DNA from 3 places in the Clostridium taeniosporum genome. Region 2 is predicted to be linked to each of the others. Evidence: riboswitches for the same ligand, from Rfam matches in the RefSeq annotation. Region 2 holds a riboswitch; each other region holds the start of a gene.

Region 1 (4,821 bases), 1.5 Mb from region 2:
TTTAAATAATCATATCTAACAAATAAATTAAAAATACTATCATTAATAAGAATAAAAAAGTTAATTCATTCGTAAAGTACTCTTTGAAATAAAACATATTAACGTACTACTAATGAAAATTATTATTCTTGATTCTTAATACATTATAAGTTAATTATAACATATTATTACCAAACTTACTTTTGAGTTAAATAAAATGGGGCTGATGCAAAACTAACATAGTTAGTTTTGTAGCGGCTCATTTTTTTATGAAAATAAAAAAATGTGAATTCCGAAGAACTCACATTAGTTGTATAATTAACTTATGCTAATAAACAAATCATACATTAAAAATTATAATAAATTTAATGATAATTTTCAACTTATATTACCATTAAATTTAGAAAACTTAATACCAGAAGATGATTCTGTCCGCTTGCTAAGCCATGTATTGGAGGGATTAAATTACACAAAGTTGTATAAGGCGTACTCTTCCGTTGGAAGAAAACCGGCAGTGGAACCTAAAATCATGTTCAAAATATTATCTTATGCTTATTCTCAAAATATTTATTCAAGCAGAAAAATAGAAAAGGCATGCAAAAGAGATATAAACTTCAAGTGGTTGCTTCAAAGCTATAAAGCACCTGATCATGCTACAATTAGTAGATTTCGTAAAGATTATCTTTCAAATGAGGTAATTGAAGATTTATTTTATCAGCAAGCTAAATATTTAGCAGAGCAAAAGGAAATATTATTTGAAAATGTATTTATAGATGGTACTAAAATCGAAGCGAATGCTAATCGTTATACTTTTGTTTGGAAGAAATCAATTTATAAAAATGAAGAAAAAATGTTTGATAAAATAGTTGCACTTATCGAAGATGTCAATGTTGAAGAGCTAAAAGACTTTATTATAGGAAAAGAAACATTGATAGAAAATATTGATGCAATTCTTGACTGGCTTTCATTAGAAAAACAAAATAGAAACATAGAATTTGTTCATGGAATTGGAAAAAGAAAAAGTAAGATTCAAAAGTGGACAGAACAATTGATTGAATACAAGCAAAGACAAGAAAAATATGATTCAAGCAAGGAAATATTATCAAAAAGAAATAGTTATTCTAAAACCGATACTGACGCAACTTTCATGCATATGAAAGATGATCATATGAGAAATGGTCAATTAAAACCTGGTTATAATGTACAAATAGCTGTTGAAAGTGAATACGTGACCGGTGTCGGAATATTTCAAGATAGAAATGATATAGCAACACTAATACCTATGCTGAACAATATGCAGGAAAAGCTGGGACGTAAACATCTCAATGTAATTGCAGATTCAGGGTATGAAAGTGAAGAAAATTATTTGTTTTTAGAAAGTAATAATCAAATCCCATATATAAAACCACAAACTTATGAAAAGTGGAAAAAGAGAAGTTTTAAAAATGATATAAGCAAACGTGAAAATATGCAATATAATTCAGAAACAGATACTTATACTTGTCATAATGGCACGAAATTAAAACCTTTTTCAATTATTCATAGAAAGTTTGCAAGTGGATATGAAGCCGAAGTTACTGTATATGAATGTGAAAGTTGTGATAACTGCTCTTACAAAGCAAAATGTACGAAAGCGAAAGCAAATAGAAAGATGCAAGTTTCAAAAACTTTTATAGAAAAGCGTGAAGTATCTTATAAAAATATTACTACTGAAAAAGGTGCTAAACTAAGAATGAATAGATCTATTCAGGTCGAAGGAGCATTTGGAGTTTTAAAAAGTGACTATGAATTCAATAGATTTTTAACACGTGGAAAAAATAGCGTTAAAACGGAATTTATTTTGCTTTGTTTTGGTTTTAATATTAATAAATTACATTCTAAAATCCAAAATGAAAGAACTCAAAATCATCTTCATGAATTAAAAATCTCTGCCTAATTATGGAATATATTAAGTAGGCTTATTTAAGTGCGTTCAAAATTAAAAAATCTCCCAATAATTTATATCCTCTTTTAATTATTGGGAGATTTATTGATTTAAATCGAAAAGGAGCGTCGCTCATGATTAAAATTTAACCATTTCGCAACAGCCCCATCTCTATTTATTTATGCTGCTTTTTTAGATCTTAATTTTTGCATCTTGTTGCTATGATATATAAATATTGATATTAAAGCACATATGCCCATTAAATAAGGGTAAAATAAATATTGCATTATAGCAAAAGGTGATATTGCTGCTAATCCAGCTGCTGAAATTAATTGAGCTCCATATGGAATTATTCCTTGGAATACACAAGAAAACATATCCATTATTCCTGCAACTCTTTTTGGTTCTAAATCAAATTCATCAGAAATATTTTTAGCTATTGGACCAACTGTTACTATTGCTATAGTATTGTTAGCAGTACATACATCAACTAAACTTACTAAAGTTGCTATTCCAAGTTCTGCATTTCTTTTATTCTTAAATCTTTTTAATCCTTTATTTAATATATACTCAATTCCACCATTTTCTTTAATTAAAGCAATTGTTCCTGCTATTAATAATGATATAATTATTAATTCACTCATTCCTGATATTCCAGTAGATATTGAACTACATAATCCAACCACATCAAAACTACCATAAATAAATCCAATAACTGCAGCAATTATTATTCCTACAAATAAAACTACCACAACATTTAATCCTATTAACGCTGATGCTATTACTACAATATATGGAATTATTTTTGCTAAACTATACTGTAATTCTTCTACACCTGCTGTAGCAGCATTTCTTGTTAATATTCCAAATATTATTGCTGTTAATATTGCAGCAGGAACCACTATTTTAAAGTTCATTTTAAACTTATCTCTCATTTCACAACCTTGAGTTCTTGTTGCTGCTATAGTAGTATCAGAAATTATTGATAAGTTATCTCCAAACATAGCTCCACTAACTACTGCACCAACCGATAAGGCAACTAATACGCCTGTTTTATCTGCTATACCAACAGCAATTGGTACTAATGCGACTATTGTTCCCATTGAAGTTCCAACAGAAAGTGCTATAAAACATGCTATTAAAAATAAACCTACTGTTAATAAATTAGTTGGTAAAATTGATAGACCTAGATTTACAGTAGAATCTACTGCTCCCATATCCTTAGCTACTTGGGCAAATGCTCCTGCCAATATGAATATTAATATCATCAATATTACATTGCTGTGTCCTGACCCTTTACAAAATATCTCCAATTTTTCATTTAATTTTTTTTCTCTATTCATAGCTAAAGCAACTACTGATGCTGCTGAAAATGGAATAATTACAGATACAGCATACATATCACCTGCGAGTATTGATACTCCTACATATACTATTAAAAATACTAATAATGGTAATAAAGATTTTATACTTGCTTTTTTCTTCATAAACTATTTCCTCCTTTTGTCATTTGAAACTTTTGATAAAAGAAATCCTTAGGCAATAGATGGAGATTTAGATTTATATAGAATTTCTACATATATAAATCCATCAACTGAATATATTATTTTTTATTCTTGTACAATTTTTTTGTTTAAATTATAATTTCTATTATTTATTTAAGTTATCCAAAATTTTAATTTATTATAAAAGAATAAAAAAATAAAAGCTTCCACCCAATAGTGAAGCTTTAAATATTCTCATACTATATTAGACTTCTTATCTAACGGGATTTGGCACCACACATTTAAAGTAAACTTTGTGCATTTACACATTAATTAACCTTAAAAGTAGGTTGCTGGGCTTCATAGGGCCAGTCCCTCCACCACTCTTGATAAGTATTCTTTTTTTCAATTATAATTTTAACAATATAATGATTATATGTCAATACTAAATATTAATAAAACTATTATTTAATTTATAATTTTATATATTATTATTAAATTTAAAGTGTTTTTATGAAAAAATATTGTATTTTTCTAACAATTTTAAAATTTTAATATTTACATTAATTATATCAACTTTAAAATTTTTTTATTCATCATTTTTTGTGTTATTTTAATTTTTGTTTTTATTTGTATATTTTGTGATTTTGAAATTAAAGGTATGTTGCATTAACGTTTATTATAATAAGGTATTTATACAATAATAAATTCTCCATTATAATAACTAAATTTAAAAAATAAAACTAATTCCTTATTATAATGGAGAATATTTTTAATCAATCTATGTTTATTAAATTTTATATTTTTCTAAATCATTCTTAAATGTCTCAGTAATTCCTTTAAAATCATGTATATTATCTATAAGTTTCTTAATTTCATTAGTGTAATTTATTACATTAGCACTTACTTCTTCTGAAGATGCTGAATTTTCTTGAGCAATAGCTGCTAATGATTCTATACTATCATACACTTTTGATATAGAATCTGCTTCAGTATTCAATTTATTTATTGTCTCTATCATTGATGTGGCTACATTTTGTACAGATTTATTAGCTTCAAAACTTATATTTCTAACAACACCTAAACTATCTGTTTGCTTTTCTAACAAATCATATTGTATTTCTATATCGTCTACTAAAGATTTTATTTCTTCTACAAATTGCTTTAAATTCGAATTTATTTCTTGTACTGCATCTTTTGATTGTTCTGCTAATTTTCTTATTGATTCAGCTACGACAGCAAAACCTTTTCCTTGTTCTCCAGCTCTAGCTGCCTCAATAGATGCATTTAAAGCAAGTAAATTAGTTTGTTCAGATATTCCAGAAACTATAGAAACTATACTTGTTATATCTTTTGCCTTTCCTTCAAGACGTGTGCTCTTATCCTTAACTTCATTAAATGTATCTAAAGATTTTAATATATTTTCACTAGTAT
Region 2 (4,821 bases):
ATGAATCTATAATAAATAGATTCATTTTTTATGCTTTTAAAGAAAATAAAATTTTTAATTTTTTAAAAAGTTTTATTTTATGGTTAAAATATATTATATGAATGGATAAACAAGTATATTAATTTTATTCATTCTCATTTTTTTTAGTTTCTTTTTTATCTATACCACATGAAACCCATGGATAATCTGGATTAGTTGGATCACATGGTTTTGATGGATCTACTTTAGATTTTTCTTCCTCAAAAGTTACTTCATATTTATCTGTACAATTACATTCTTTTTCTTTGTTTAAATTTTTATTATTACTCATATTATTTCTCTCCTATCCTTTTATATTCTATAGCTTTATTATATAATAAATATTATCAATAAACAATGGTTTTCGTAAAATATTTTAAATAATTTAATAAATTTAAATTATTTAAAATTTATCACTTAATTATATATTATTCATAATCTTTATAATTATAATAAATACTTTTAATTATATATTATTCATAATCTTTATAATTATAATAGATACTTTTTTGTAACATATTTATTAGTTTTATTGGATAATATATATTTTGAAAATATTATAAAAGGGAGCTCACATGAATAATAAACATACATATTTAAATAGAAGAAATAAAAAAAATAGAAGGCAACTATTAAGGAAAAAGAAAAAACGTAGGAATATTACTACAATTGTAATTGTTTTATCAATTTTCACCATATTAAGTATTTTGAAATTAGGTAGCCAAAATACTTTAGAAGTAGATTCAAAAAATAAAATAAAGTTAGAGAGTATTTCTAATGAAAATAAGGAAGTGTTGATATCTATAATTGGAGACTTAACATTAGGTACAGATGAAAAATTTGGATATGATAATAGTTTACCAGAGGCATTTAATAATAATAAAGATTATTTATATTTTATGAAAAACGTTGTTGATTTATTTAAAAATGATGACTATACTCTAGCAAACTTAGAAACTACTTTTACTGACTCAAAAATTAAAGCACCTAAAGGAGGTGAAATATTTTTCAATTTTAAAGGTCCAAAAGATTATGTTAATATTCTTAAAAATTCTTCAATAGATGGGGTAACCATTTCTAATAATCACATTTATGATTATGGAATCCAGGGTATGAAAGATACTGTTAAAGCCCTCGAAAGTAAGGATATTGATATTTGTGGAGAAGAATATAAGATAGTTAAAGATATACAAGGTATTAAGTTTGGATTCTTAGGTTATATGGGATGGAATATATCAGATGAATTAAAGAGTAAAATTTGTAATGATATAGAAGAATTAAGAAGTCAAGGAGTTAAAGTTATCATACCTTATTTTCATTGGGGATCTGAAAGTGAATATGAAGCTGGGAGAAATCAAGTAGAATTAGCTAGATTTACAATAGATAGTGGAGCTGATGCAGTAATTGGATCTCATCCTCATGTTATTCAAACAATGGAAAATTATAAAGGAAAACTAATTGCTTATTCTATGGGGAATTTTTGTTTTGGTGGAAATTTTAATCCTAAAGATAAAAGAACTTTTATTTTACAAATAAAATGTAATTTAGAAAACAATGAATTGAATAATATGGAATATAAAGTTATTCCTACTATGATATCTTCTAGAAATGATAAAAATGATTATGTTCCAACTATTGCAAAAAGTAATAAAGAAGAAATATTAAAACTTTTAAATGAACTTTCACCAACATTAAATAATAAAATAATAGATGAATTTTTTATCATAGATGATTAATTGAAAAATATTTAAATAGGCCAATGAAACATTTTTAGTTATTTGAAATTCATTAAATTTATATAAGAAAATATATAATATTTTTAATTAATATAAAATATTATTGACAAATTTAAATTATGAAATTATAATTTAAAACATAAATTAAAAATTAATATTTGTTATATCTTATCAAGAGTGGTGGAGGGACTGGCCCTATGAAACCCGGCAACCAAATGATTAATTATCATTTATGGTGCTAAATCCTGCAACGTATATAGTTGATAGATGAGAGGGTAAATTTATTTAGTATATTAAGCGCTAGAGATTTATTCTCTGGCGCTTTATTTATTATTTATAAAATTTATAACAAAGTTAAAATTTATGCATAATTTAATTTACAATTTAGTTTGCAAACAATCATCAATAGGCAAAAAATAAAAAATATATTTTAATTTAGCAATAAAATGTGTAAAGGGGTGGTATCTAATGATAGAAGTTAGTAATTTAGAAAAAAATTTTGAGGAAATAAGAGTATTAAGCAATATTTCAATAAGCATAAAAGAAGGAGAGATTTATGGAATAATTGGACATAGTGGAGCAGGAAAATCTACATTACTTAGGTGTATTAATGGTCTTGAATCATACAACAACGGTTTTTTAAAAGTAATGGGGAATGATGTCTCTAATTTAAAAGGCAAAGATTTAAGAAGTTTTAGAAGAAACTTGGGGATGATTTTTCAAAACTTCAATCTTATACAAAGAAAAAATGTTTTTGATAATGTAGCTTTTCCATTAGAAATATGGAAATATAATAAAAACCACATTAAGTCTAAAGTTATGGGACTTCTTAAGTTAGTAGGTTTAGAAGAAAAAATAAATTCTAAACCATCTGAATTAAGTGGAGGTCAAAAGCAAAGAGTAGCTATTGCAAGAGCATTAGCATTAGAGCCTAAAATATTATTATGTGATGAAGCAACTTCAGCATTAGATCCTAAGACTACCAAAGATATACTATCATTACTTTTAAAAATAAATCAGGAACTGGGTATAACAATAGTTATTGTTACTCATCAAATGGAAGTAGTAAAAGAAATCTGTGAAAGAGTTACATTGCTTGAAGGTGGAAATATAAAATCTCAAGGTAAATGTGAGGAATTATTTTTAAAACCTAAATCATCTTTAAAGAAGTTTCTTGGAGAAGATGATGAAAATATATTACCTCAAAATGGAGCGAACATAAAAATATTTTTTTCTAATAATTTTTCAGAGAATGCTGTTATAACAAAGATGGCAAGAGAACTTAATATAGATTTTTCTATTGTATCTGGAAAATTAGAAAAATTTAGAGATATGATTCTAGGTGGAATAGTTATAAATATAAATGAATGTGATAAGGATAGAGTAATTAAATACTTAGAGAATAAGAAAATTTTGTTGGAGGTGATTAAATAATGCAAGAAATTATAATAATAGCTTTAAATCAAACATTAATAATGGTTTTAGCCTCTACAATATTTTCAGTTATATTAGGTTTTATTCCAGCAATGATTCTTACCATTACTTCAGATGATGGTTTAAAACCAAATAAATTTATATATTCCATTTTAGATTTTATAGTAAATACACTAAGAAGTTTTCCATTTGTGATATTAATGGTAATAATTATGCCATTAACCAAGTTATTAGTTGGTAAATCTACTGGTACACTAGCTGCTATAGTACCACTTACGATTGCAGCAGCACCTTTTGTTTCAAGAATTATAGAATCTGCATTAAGAGAAGTTGATAAAGGAGTAATAGAAGCAGCAAAGTCTTTCGGGGCTTCAAATTTTCAAATAATATTTAAAGTTATGTTAAAAGAAGCAATACCATCAATTGTATCTGGAATAACATTAGTTTTAATAAGTATTGTAGGTTATTCTGCTATGGCAGGAACACTTGGGGCAGGTGGACTTGGCGATGTAGCAATAAGATATGGATATCAAAGATTTGAAACAGATTTTATGATATTAACTTGTATAATATTAATTATATTAGTACAGCTTCTACAATTTTTAGGGAATTATTTTTATAGAAAATTATCAAAGTAAATTTTAAAATTAATTATAAAATAAGCAATAATTTAAGGGGGAAAAATAAATGAAAAAGAAATCTATATTATCAACAATATTAGCAGGAGTACTTATATTTAGTTTAGTAGGATGTGGAAGCATAAATAATGGAGCAGAGAGTTATAATAAAAAAGATGATAAAACAATAAAAATAGGTGTTACACCCATACCACATAAAGAAATAGCAGAAATAGCAAAGCCTATACTTGAAAAAGAAGGATATAAGCTTGAAATAATTGAGTTTACTGATTATGTTCAGCCTAATGTAGCATTAGCAGAAGGAGATTTAGATGCTAATTATTTTCAACATATTCCGTATTTAAATGAACAAAATGAATCAAAAGGGTTAAATTTAGTTTATACAGCAGCAATCCATTTAGAACCAATGGGGCTATATTCAAATAAGATAAAAAGTTTAGATGAATTATCTAATGGAGATACAATAGCGATACCTAATGATCCATCAAATGAAGCAAGAGCATTAAAGTTATTAGCTTCAAAAGGAATTATAAAAGTATCAGATGGTGAATTAATTACACCAAAGGATATAACAGAAAACAGCAAAAAATTAAAATTTAATGAATTAGAAGCAGCAAGCATACCAAGAGTATTAGAGGATTCTGAAGCAGCTGTAATAAATGGAAATTATGCAATACCAGCAGGATTTAGTCCATTATCAGATGCAATAATAAGCGAAGATAAGAATTCTGAAGCAGCAAAGCCTTATGCAAATATAATTGTTGTTAAAAAAGGTGATGAAGAAAAAGAAAAAATTAAAGCATTAACTGAAGCATTCACTTCACCAGAAGTAAAGGAATTTATAGAAAAAAAATATAATGGTGCAGTTATACCAGTATTTTAATTATTAAAATCCCTTAGAACATTATACTAAGGGATTTTTTGTTATGTAAAATTATATTTAGATTTTAAAATAAAACAATCATTTTAAAGATTTCATTAAAATGATTTTACAA
Region 3 (4,821 bases), 330 kb from region 2:
GGGGCAGACTGTAAATCTGTTACGTTTCGTTTCGATGGTTCGAATCCATCTTCCTCCACCAATTAATGGGCGCATAGCTCAGCTGGGAGAGCATCTGCCTTACAAGCAGAGGGTCACAGGTTCGAGCCCTGTTGTGCCCACCATTAATTTAAAAAATAAATACTTATGCTGGCATGGCTCAACGGTAGAGCAGCTGACTTGTAATCAGCAGGTTGTAGGTTCGATTCCTATTGCCAGCTTCAAAAATCTGGAGGAATTCCCGAGTGGCCAAAGGGGGCAGACTGTAAATCTGTTACGTTTCGTTTCGATGGTTCGAATCCATCTTCCTCCACCAATTAATGGGCGCATAGCTCAGCTGGGAGAGCATCTGCCTTACAAGCAGAGGGTCACAGGTTCGAGCCCTGTTGTGCCCACCATTAATTTAAAAAAATAAATATTTATGCTGGCATGGCTCAACGGTAGAGCAGCTGACTTGTAATCAGCAGGTTGTAGGTTCGATTCCTATTGCCAGCTCCAAATCTGGAGGAATTCCCGAGTGGCCAAAGGGGGCAGACTGTAAATCTGTTACGTTTCGTTTCGATGGTTCGAATCCATCTTCCTCCACCAAAAAAGAATAAACTTTAGTTTATTCTTTTTTTATTTACATTAGATTTTTAATTAATAGAAATTAGAATAATTATAATTAATTATCTTCTTCTAAATACAAATTAAAATATTTTAGTAATAAAAATTATTGTTGACTAAGTATATATGATATGCTAGAATACCTATGAAAATTAAATTAATATACTCTTATCGAGAGAGGTGGAGGGAAAGGGCCCTATGAAACCCGGCAACCTGTTTACACAAGGTGCCAATTCCTGTAGATTTATTAATCATAATCTACAAGATAAGAAAAGGATTATTGAATTAGTACTCTTCTTATCGAAGAGTTTTTTTGTTATTTAGGAATTCATATTTCTAAATAATATGTGGATAATTTAGATTATATTTTGTTTGAAGATTAAGAAATAAATCAAAAAAATAATCATATGTCGCATCATTAGTTTTGAATTGGATTTGGAAATGATGAATGACTAAAAAATCAATGATTAACAGTCGTTTGCGATTTTGTTATTTTTCAATAATTTTATATTATTTATAGTTTTGTGTATGAATTTAAGAAAATATTACGATAAAGAGTAGAATGAAGGGAGAAAGAAATGAGAAGATTATTTACATCAGAATCAGTTACAGAAGGGCATCCAGATAAAATGTGTGACCAAATTTCCGATGCTATTTTAGATTCTATCTTAGAAAAAGATCCAAATGCAAGAGTTGCTTGTGAAACATGTACTACTACAGGATTAGTTATGGTAATGGGAGAAATATCAACTAATTGTTATGTTGACATTCCAAAAGTTGTTAGAGAAACAGTTAGAGAAATAGGATATGATAGAGCTAAATATGGTTTTGACTGTGATACTTGTGCAGTTATGACTACAATAGATGAACAATCATCAGATATAGCTATGGGAGTTGATGAAGCTCTTGAATCTAGAAAAGGTGAAAAAGATGATGTAGAAGCAGTAGGTGCAGGGGACCAAGGTATGATGTTTGGTTTTGCTACTAATGAAACAGAAGCATATATGCCATTACCTATCCACATGGCTCATAAATTATCTAGAAGACTTACAGAGGTAAGAAAGAATGGTACTTTAGGTTATTTAAGACCAGATGGAAAAACACAAGTTACTGTTGAATATGAAAATAATAAACCAAAAAGAATAGATACGATAGTTATTTCAACTCAACATGGCGAAGAAGTGTCATTAGAAACAATAGAAAAAGATATAAAAGAACATGTAATAAATGCAGTAGTTCCAGCTGAATTATTAGATTCAGAAACTAGATATTTTATAAATCCAACTGGAAGATTCGTTGTAGGTGGACCACAAGGAGATTCAGGATTAACAGGAAGAAAAATAATAGTTGATACGTACGGTGGATATGGAAGACACGGTGGTGGAGCATTCTCTGGAAAAGATTCAACTAAGGTTGATAGATCAGCAGCTTATGCAGCAAGATGGGTAGCTAAAAACTTAGTTGCAGCAGGTGTTGCAGATAAATTAGAAATACAATTAGCTTATGCTATAGGAGTTGCAAAACCAGTTTCTATTGAAATTGATACTTTTGGAACAGGAAAAATGCCAGAAAATAAGGTTGTTGAAATTGTAGAAAAAGTATTTGATTTAAGACCAGGTGCTATAATAAGAGATTTAGATTTAAGAAAACCTATATTTAAGCAAACAGCTGCTTATGGTCATTTTGGAAGAACTGATCTTGATTTACCATGGGAAAGATTAAATAAAGTAGAAGAAATAAAAAAATACATCTAAAAGTTAATATAATTTTAGATAATTAATAAAAACTTATTTTGCTCCTAATATATTAGATAGCAGAATAAGTTTTTTGTTCTTTAGTTAAAACATATATAATATTATTTTTAAAATATTATGTCCATACTATAAATAATATATATTTAAATTTTTATAAATATATTATTCATAGTATAATATTAATTAAAAAATATTTGTATATGTATAGTGATATTTTTAATATTTATAAGTTATAGTTATTAGCTTACTTTATTTTAGGCACATTCAAATAAATAACTAATCAATATGCTAGTTTATTTTGTGAACTATTTCTTCCTTGAAACATACTAATAGTACAGCTATTAGCAGAACTTAAGTCATTGTATTTCATAGAATATTCATTACATATTTGACTTTTTATTTATTTTAATATGCCACATGTATATATAAATATATTTTAAAATAAATTTATTTTGATGATTTGGAGAGATTATATGGAGGTCATAGATGGCTTTGTTGAAAATATTGTATTTAAAAGTGAAGAAACTGGTTATGTAGTTTGTAAAATTAGAATTGATAAAGGACTTATTAATGCTGTTGGAATAATTCCTTTTATAAAAGAAGGACAGAGTGCAAGGATAAAAGGAAATTGGATTGTACATAAGCAATTTGGCCGACAGTTTGAAATATCTGAATTTGAGGAAGTTTTACCAGATTCATTAGATGGAATAGAAAAATATTTAAGTGCAGGAATAATACATGGAATAGGACCTGTTACAGCTAAAAAAATAATAAACAAGTTTGGCGAGCAAACTTTAGATATACTTGAAAATCATATAGAAAGATTAATGGAAATAGAAGGTATAGGAAAAAAGAAATTTATGATAATCTATGAATCCTATATGGAGCAAAATGGATTAAAAGAAGTTATATTACATCTTCATAAGTATGGATTAAGTAATAATCAATGTATGAAAATATATAAAAAATTTGGACCATCATCTAATCAAGTAGTTTCGGAAAATCCATACGTATTATCAGAAGAAATAACTGGAATTGGATTTAAAACAGCAGATAGAATTGCAATGAATCTTGGGATAAGTGATAATTCTGAATTTAGAATAAAAAGTGGTATAAAACATGTAATAAATCAATTTTGTTCGTTAGGAAATACATATATGCCTAAAGAAAAATTGCTAGAGGAATGTGAAAAACTTTTATCAATTGAAAGAATATTAATTGAAGAATGTTTGTATTCAATAGCAGCTACTAAAAATATAATAATAGAAAAAATTGATAAAGATGAAGTTGTTTATTTATTACCATATTATTATTGTGAATTAGGAGTTACAAATAAGATAATAACATTAGGAATGCAAACAATACAAACTATTAATTCAGATTTAGATTTTGAGATAAATATATTAGAAAAAGAATATGATATAAAGTTTGCTGAATCCCAAAGAGAAGCAATACTTGGTGCCTTTAATAATGGTATTGAAATAATAACAGGGGGACCAGGTACAGGTAAAACTACCATAATTAAATGTATAATTGATATATACGAGAAGAACGGAATGGAAGTAATACTAGGTGCACCAACAGGGAGAGCTGCAAAGAGAATGACAGAATCAACTGGACGTGAAGCAAAAACTATACACAGATTGTTAGAAATAGGTGTATCAGAAGAGGATTCTGCATTTGGAAAGAGTGAATCATCTCCATTGGATGCAGATGTAATAATTATAGATGAAGCTTCAATGATAGATATAATGCTTATGAATAACTTATTGAAAGCAATAAATCTTGGTACTAGATTAATTATAGTAGGAGATGTGGATCAGTTACCATCAGTAGGTGCAGGAAATGTATTGAGAGATTTAATAGAGAGTGAATATATTAAAGTTGTAAGATTAAAGGAGATATTCAGACAAGGAAATGAAAGTTTAATAACAACTAATGCTCATAGAATAAATCAAGGTGAATTACCTATTTTAAATAAAAAAGATAAAGATTTTTTCTTTATAAGTGAAGAAAATTTAAACAAAACAGTAAGTGTTATCATAGATTTAATAAATAGGAGACTTCCTAATTTTAATAAGCAGTGGGATAAGCTTAGAGACATGCAAGTTTTAACTCCTATGAGAAAAGGTATACTGGGCGTTAATAACTTAAATACAAATCTTCAAAATGTATTCAATCCTTCATCAAAGGATAAAAAAGAAAAAAATATGAAAGAAATTGTTTTTAGAGAAGGCGATAAAGTAATGCAAACTAAAAATAACTATTCTCTAAAATGGATTAGAATTAAAGGTGATGGAGAATATGAAGGAATTGGAGTATTTAATGGAGATTTAGGCTTTATACAAAGTATAGATGAAGAAAATAAAAGTCTAACTATAATATTTGATGATGAAAGAAAAGTTATATATGATTTTATGTATCTAGATGAATTAGATTTAGC

Evidence for each region. Region 2 has a riboswitch for S-adenosylmethionine ahead of BGI42_RS00585 (methionine ABC transporter ATP-binding protein). Riboswitches for the same ligand answer to the same signal wherever they lie in the genome.
Region 1: it holds a riboswitch for S-adenosylmethionine, as region 2 does, so the genes downstream of both, BGI42_RS07475 (Na+/H+ antiporter NhaC family protein) here and BGI42_RS00585 (methionine ABC transporter ATP-binding protein) in region 2, are expected to answer to the same signal.
Region 3: it holds a riboswitch for S-adenosylmethionine, as region 2 does, so the genes downstream of both, metK (methionine adenosyltransferase) here and BGI42_RS00585 (methionine ABC transporter ATP-binding protein) in region 2, are expected to answer to the same signal.

What each region holds. Positions count from the first base shown of each region.
Region 1 is NZ_CP017253.2:1,605,746-1,610,566, reverse strand. Features, by position in the region: gene BGI42_RS07480 (IS1182 family transposase) at 305-1,915, shown strand; gene BGI42_RS07475 (Na+/H+ antiporter NhaC family protein) at 2,083-3,390, opposite strand; SAM riboswitch class I at 3,640-3,783, opposite strand; gene BGI42_RS07470 (heme NO-binding domain-containing protein) at 4,178-4,821, opposite strand, start outside.
Region 2 is NZ_CP017253.2:136,129-140,949, forward strand. Features, by position in the region: gene BGI42_RS00575 (hypothetical protein) at 125-310, opposite strand; gene BGI42_RS00580 (CapA family protein) at 594-1,754, shown strand; SAM riboswitch class I at 1,920-2,028, shown strand; gene BGI42_RS00585 (methionine ABC transporter ATP-binding protein) at 2,223-3,188, shown strand; gene BGI42_RS00590 (methionine ABC transporter permease) at 3,188-3,826, shown strand; gene BGI42_RS00595 (MetQ/NlpA family ABC transporter substrate-binding protein) at 3,876-4,709, shown strand.
Region 3 is NZ_CP017253.2:467,466-472,286, forward strand. Features, by position in the region: tRNA gene BGI42_RS02320 (tRNA-Tyr) at 1-61, shown strand, start outside; tRNA gene BGI42_RS02325 (tRNA-Val) at 68-143, shown strand; tRNA gene BGI42_RS02330 (tRNA-Thr) at 168-239, shown strand; tRNA gene BGI42_RS02335 (tRNA-Tyr) at 250-334, shown strand; tRNA gene BGI42_RS02340 (tRNA-Val) at 341-416, shown strand; tRNA gene BGI42_RS02345 (tRNA-Thr) at 442-516, shown strand; tRNA gene BGI42_RS02350 (tRNA-Tyr) at 522-606, shown strand; SAM riboswitch class I at 790-896, shown strand; gene metK (methionine adenosyltransferase) at 1,203-2,378, shown strand; gene recD2 (SF1B family DNA helicase RecD2) at 2,852-4,821, shown strand, end outside.